One region of the Massilia suwonensis genome, then DNA from elsewhere that is predicted to be linked to it. Evidence: riboswitches for the same ligand, from Rfam matches in the RefSeq annotation. Region 1 holds a riboswitch; the other holds the start of a gene.
The links. A riboswitch is a leader RNA that binds a small molecule or an ion and turns the genes downstream of it on or off. The one in region 1 is predicted to bind thiamine pyrophosphate.
Positions count from the first base shown of each region.

Region 2: linked by a shared signal. The riboswitch ahead of ACFPQ5_RS13875 (TonB-dependent siderophore receptor) and the one ahead of thiC (phosphomethylpyrimidine synthase ThiC) in region 1 are both predicted to bind thiamine pyrophosphate.

Region 1 covers NZ_JBHSMR010000012.1:47,507-50,825, forward strand. Annotated here, with positions in the region: gene thiC (phosphomethylpyrimidine synthase ThiC) at 1-1,096, opposite strand, end outside; TPP riboswitch at 1,157-1,258, opposite strand; gene ACFPQ5_RS07410 (valine--tRNA ligase) at 1,571-3,319, shown strand, end outside.
Region 2 covers NZ_JBHSMR010000013.1:1,300,197-1,303,515, reverse strand. Annotated here, with positions in the region: gene ACFPQ5_RS13875 (TonB-dependent siderophore receptor) at 1-1,789, opposite strand, end outside; TPP riboswitch at 1,880-1,979, opposite strand; gene ACFPQ5_RS13870 (DUF535 family protein) at 2,129-3,088, opposite strand.

The sequences.
Region 1 (3,319 bases):
ACCATTTCGCCATGATCGAACCGCCGCGCGAGACAATGCCGGTCAGGCGTTTGGCCGTCATCGGCACGTAGGCCAGGCGCACGCCGGCGTGGATCGTAAAATAGTCGACGCCCTGCTCGGCCTGTTCGATCAGGGTGTCGCGGTAGATCTCCCAGGTGAGGTCCTCGGCCTTGCCGTTCACCTTTTCCAGCGCCTGGTAGAGGGGAACCGTACCGATCGGCACCGGGCTGTTACGCACGATCCATTCGCGCGTTTCGTGGATGTGCTTGCCGGTGGAGAGGTCCATCACGTTGTCGGCGCCCCAGCGGATCGCCCAGGTCATCTTTTCCACTTCCTCGCCGATCGAGGACGTGACGGCCGAGTTGCCGATGTTGGCGTTGATCTTGACGAGGAAGTTGCGGCCGATGATCATCGGCTCGCTTTCCGGATGGTTGATGTTGGCCGGGATGATGGCGCGCCCGCGTGCGACTTCCTCGCGCACGAATTCCGGCGTGATTTCAGGCGGGATGGCGGCGCCGAAGGACTGGCCCGGATGCTGGCGGCCGAGCAGTTCGGCCATGCGCCGGCCCTGCGGCCCTCCCGCTTCCAGCTGCGCCAGGTATTCCTTGCGGCGCAGGTTTTCGCGCAGGGCCACGAATTCCATCTCGGGCGTGACGATGCCGCGCCGCGCATAGTGCATTTGCGTGACGTTGGCGCCCTCCTTCGCGCGGCGCGGTTTCCTTTGCAGCCCGAAGCGCAGCGCGTCCAGGCTGGCATCCTGCAGGCGCTCGGCGCCAAAGGCGGAGCTGGGGCCGGGCAGCTCCTCGGTATCGCCGCGCTCGTCGATCCAGTCGCGGCGCATGGCCGGCAGGCCGCGCCGGATGTCGATCTGCGCGGCCGGGTCGGTATAAGGGCCGGAAGTGTCGTAGACGAAGACCGGCGGATTGACTTCGCCGCCGAAGCTGTCGGGCGTCGGGCTTTGCGCGATCGAACGCATCGGCACCCGGATGTCGGGGCGGCTGCCTTCGATGTAGACCTTGGTCGAATTCGGGAAGGATGCGATGGCGGCCGTGTCCACCGTGGCGGTGGCGGCGTCAAACTCTAGTCGTGCATTCATGTGGCTCCTTTGGGCAGGAGCCAGCAAAGGAGGCCGAAGATGCAGGCGTGCGTGCGCACGACCGTGTCTCGGAAGCTTCCCTTCGCTGGCATTATCCAGATCAGGTTCAGAGGGTATTTCTCACCCGCGCACCGTCAGTGCGCAGGACCCCTAGCGTGTGCTGCCGTGTAGCAGCGAGCGGATTATAGCTGCTTCGGTAGCATTGACAAGCAAATAATCTCTGTACATGGGGTCGAATCCGCGTGGGCTCGGAGAGCCCACCCTACGGGTACCGTTATTGGCAAGTTCATACGAAACCCCATTAGTTGGCTCCTTCCGTAGGGTGGGCACTCTGTGCCCAAGCGGATTCGAGACACCGATAACGGAACACGCAACAGCGCCACGGCCGCCGAAAATTCGCATCCCCGGCAAGACCGCTTCCCCTCCCTCCTCCTCTATAATGGCTCTTTTCGCACATTCAAACGCCATCACATCATGGAATTAGCCAAGTCTTTCGAGCCCGCCGACATCGAGCAATACTGGCGCGCCGAGTGGGAACAGCGCGGTTACTTCACCGCCACCCTCGACGCCGACAAACCATCGTTCAGCATCCAGCTGCCGCCGCCGAACGTGACGGGCACGCTGCACATGGGCCATGCCTTCAACCAGACCGTGATGGATGGCCTGACGCGCTACTACCGCATGCGCGGCTATAACACCGCCTGGATTCCGGGCACCGACCACGCCGGCATCGCGACCCAGATCGTGGTCGAGCGCCAGCTCGACGCCCAGAAGATCTCGCGCCACGACCTCGGCCGCGACGCCTTCATCGAGAAGGTCTGGGAGTGGAAGGAAAAGTCGGGCAACACCATCACCGGCCAGATGCGCCGCCTGGGCGCCTCGCCCGACTGGCAGCGCGAGTACTTCACGATGGACGAGACGCGCTCGAAGGTCGTGTCCGAAGTCTTCGTGCGCCTGTACGAGCAGGGCCTGATCTACCGCGGCAAGCGCCTGGTCAACTGGGACCCGGTGCTGGGCACCGCCGTCTCCGACCTGGAAGTCGATTCGGTCGAGGAAGACGGTTCGATGTGGTACATCCGCTATCCGCTGGCGGACGGCTCCGGCTCGCTGACGGTGGCGACTACCCGTCCTGAAACCATGCTGGGCGACGTGGCCGTGGCGGTCGATCCGACCGACGAGCGCTATACGCACCTGCACGGCAAGATGTTGAAATTGCCGCTGACCGGCCGCGAGATCCCGGTCATCGCCGACTCCTACGTCGACAAGGAGTTCGGCACCGGCTGCGTGAAGATCACGCCGGCGCACGACTTCAACGACTACGCCGTCGGCCAGCGCGCGGGCCTCGCGCCGATCACGATCATGACGCTCGACGCCAAGATCAACGAGAACGCACCAAGCCAGTACCAGGGCATGGACCGCTTCGCCGCGCGCAAGCAGATCGTGGCCGACCTGGAAGCGCAAGGTTTCCTCGAGCAGATCAAGCCCCATAAACTGATGGTCCCGCGCGGCGACCGTACCGGCGTCGTCATCGAGCCGATGCTGACCGACCAGTGGTTCGTCGCCATGACCAAGCCGGCGCCGGAAGGCACCTTCAATCCGGGCAAATCGATCACCGAAGTGGCCCTGGAAAAGGTCGCCAGCGGCGAGATCAAGTTCGTGCCCGAGAACTGGAGCACGACCTACAACCAGTGGCTGGGTAACATCCAGGACTGGTGCATCTCGCGCCAGCTGTGGTGGGGCCACCGCATCCCGGCCTGGTTCGACGAAGCCGGGAACATCATCGTCGCCCGCGACGAGGAAGAAGCCAAGGCCAAGGCTGCCGCACAAGGCATCACGGGCGCACTGCGCCGCGACGAAGACGTGCTGGACACCTGGTTCTCGTCGGCCCTCGTCCCCTTCTCGACCATGGGCTGGCCGGAAGAGACGCCGGACATGAAGATGTTCCTGCCGTCGTCCGTGCTGGTGACCGGCTTCGACATCATCTTCTTCTGGGTCGCGCGCATGGTCATGATGACCGCGCACTTCACCAACAAGGTGCCGTTCGAGACCGTGTACGTGCACGGCCTGGTGCGCGATTCGCAGGGCCAGAAGATGTCGAAGTCGAAGGGCAATACGCTCGACCCGATCGACCTGATCGACGGCATCGACGTCGAGTCGCTGGTGGCCAAGCGTACCGCGGGCCTGATGGACCCGCGCGCGGCCGAGAAGATCGCGAAAGCCACG
Region 2 (3,319 bases), on a different contig from region 1:
TGCCGTCCAGCGTCGCGTCACCCGTGTCTTCCTGGCGCGCGCGCAGGGCCAGCAGCGAGGCGCCGTAGGCGAGGCCGCCGGTGGCGCGCTGGGCCGACAGTTCCAGGCCGCGGTGCTTGCGCTGGCCGTTGCGCACAAAGAGGTTGTTCGCATCGGTGTATTCCAGGCCAGAGGTGATCTGGAACACGGCGGCGCCGACCGACACGTCCTTGCCGGCGATACCCTTGACGCCGAATTCGATCTGCTTGGAGCGGTTCGGGCCCAGGTCTTCGTTCGGATTGTCGGTCTCGATCGGCGAGACGCCGCCCGATTCCAGGCCGTGCGCCAGCGTGCCGTAGACGTTCCAGTTCTTGGTGGGGCTGTAGACCAGCGAGACGTTCGGCAGCGCGAACGAGGCTTTGTCGCTGACCCACGGCTGATCGGACTCGGGCTGCTGGGTGCTGTCGATCTTCACGTAACGCAGGCCGGCGTGCACGGCGAGCTGGGGCGACAGGGTCACGATGTCCTGCACGTAGATGGCGCGTTCGCGGTCGCTGAATCGTTCGTAGGCCGGGCCGGTGCTTGGATTGCCCGGCGCCGGATCGGTGACCAGCGGCTGGTAGATGTTGCTGTAGCCGGCGTAGTCGTAGACGTAGTCGCCGTAGCTGTTGTGGCGCTCGGCGTAGCTGGTGCCCAGGGTGAGCAGGTGCCGCACGCCGCCCGTGCTCAGGCGGCCCTGGAGCTGGGCCTGCAGGCCGAACGGGGTCTTGCGCTCGCCCACGCTCTGGTAGTCGTAGACGTCGTAGTCGCCGTTCGAGCAGTAACCCGGATAGTAGCCGTCGCCCTCGTTGCTGCAGCCGTACGGGAAGGCGGTGTAGTCGTCGCGCTTGAACCAGTGCTTGTTGGCGCCGATCGTGGCGTTCCAGTCGGCGTTCAGGCGGTAGGCGAAGCGCAGGCCGAGGTTGGCGCTGTCGGTGTCGACCGGTTTGGTCCAGGGCTGGGCGTTGAGCAGGACTTTCGGCGACACGTTCGCCGGCAGGTCGGTGCCGCGGATCAGCTGGTAGCCGGGCGCGGTGATCTGCTCCTTGTGCTGGAAGTCCATGTCGAGTTCCAGTTTCGCATCAGGCGTGATCTGCCAGTCGAAGGCGCCGGATGCGAACTGGCGCTTGCCGTCGGCGCCGCGCACATACGAGCGCAGGCGGTCGGCGGCGGCGTTGATGCGATAGCCGAAGCGGGTGTCTTCGAAGCGGCCGCCGATGTCAAGCTCCCCGTGCAGGCTGCCGCGCTCGCGCGCTTCCACCGTCACCGAACGCAGCGGGGTATCCGTCGGGCGCTTGGTCACGAAGTTGATCACGCCGCCCGGTGCGGCCAGGCCCGCCTGCAGGCCGGCCACGCCTTTCAGCAGCTCGAAGCGTTCCTTGTTCTCGAGCGGGATTTGCGTGTCGCCGGCGATCGCGATGCCGTCCTTGCGGTAGCCCGAATTGTTGTTCAGCTTGAAGCCACGGATCGAGAACTGCTCGGCATAGCCGACCGCGTTGTAGGCGTCGCCGACCGAGGCGTCGTACTGCGCGGCGTCGCTGGCCGAGCGGATCGACAGGTCCTGCATCTGGCTGCGGCCGATGGCGACCACCGAGGCCGGGATGTCCAGCATCGGCAGCTCGGCGAAGCCGCCGATGCTGGCGCGGTCGCTGACCGTCCACTTGCTGCCGGTGACGAGGACGGAAGCGACCGGTTCGGCGGTTTGCGCCTGGACGGCGAAGGCTTGCGCGAGGGCGCAGGCGAGGAGGGAATGCTTGAAGACGGGTTTCATTGGTTTGCTCGCTTTCGCACGCCACGCGGAGATGGCGCACTGCTTTTTATAAAAGCCGGAGCCAACGTGGGGGAAGGGCAAACAAGGTGTGAACTGCTTGGCGCGCTTTCCTTCGCTGGCATTATCCAGATCAGGTACGAAGGGTATCTCTCACCCGGAACATGCAGTTCCAGGACCCCTAGCGAGGCGCGAGTGTAACACGGCCAGTGCCGACCGTGGTGCTTCTGTCAATGTAGGGTGGAGTCCTGACTCCACGCGGTACGGTCGATGCGCAGAGTTTCGGTATGCAAGCGCCCGACCGCGTGGAGTCGGGACTCCACCCTACGTGTGCTTGTCCGTTTAGACGTCCACCGTCTCCCGCAGCGGCGCCGCATGCTCGTGGTGCGAGCGCGCATGCAGCAGGTGGCGCTGCAGCGTGGCGCGCGTGCTGTCGCCGATGGCGCGCCAGTATTCGCGGCGCTGGGCGGCGCGCTTGCGGTGTTTCGAGGGCATGTCGGCCAGCGGCTTCAGGTAGAAGGGGAGTGCTACCTGCCAGGCGTCGCCCGCCAGCTCGACGCCGCCCAGCACGCGCCAGAAACCGTCGTAGGCGTTGGCGAAATGCTTGATCTCTTCCGGATCGTAGGCGATGTGCGAGGTGCACTTCACGGCCAGCACTTGCTCCATGCCGACCGCCTGCGCCAGGCCCTGCATCGCGGCGAAGCAGAAGAAGCTCGGCGAATTGTTGGGGAAGCAGGCTTCGAAGGCGTCGAAGGCCTCGCCCGAGTCGGTCCAGCGGCCCTGGTTACGGGCGACGAAGGGCACCAGCGGCGCCTGGACGCCGGCGATCGCGCCGTCGACCCACGAGTAGGACAGCCGGTGCAGCACCTTGCCGTCGGCGACCAGCGCGATCGTCAGGTCGCCCTCGGCATTCATGCGCGAGGCCATCTCGAGGCGGATCAGGAAGGCATGCTCGCCCACGCTGTGCTGCCACAGGACCAGGCCGCCGTCGGCATACACGGCCTTCTTGTAGGCCGCGTCGAAGGTGGTTTCCTCGAAGCGGTAGTGCGACAGCACGCACTGCACGCGCTGGCGGGCGCTCAGGCCTTGCACCAGGTAGCCGCGGTGGCTCAGGTGGTGGAAGGGATCGTCGTTGGGCGGCGCCATCACATGATTGCGGTAGACGTCGAGCTGGCATAGCGCCGCATGGTCGCGGTAAAACCGCAGGACGCGGGCGCTGCGCAGCACCGACAGCAGCCAGGACGAGACGGACAGCTCCTTGCGGCGGGCCAGCCAGTAGCGGGTGAGGTGCGCGAAGATCATCGGACACTCCGTGGAAGACGGCGGGTTGCGGACGACTTCATGTTGTCCTACCCGGTTCGTCTCGGCGGTGCGATTGCTCAAGGGAAATAGATTCTCTGAGGCAATATTTTGGGCGCACTCATCCTCACCGCCCGTACGCATGGTCAGCATCGTGGTTCTCCTTCAATTCGTCTTTTCTTGCCGGCAACCGACATTCTCTATTGCAAGATTAGCACGATCGGCGCGCTGCAT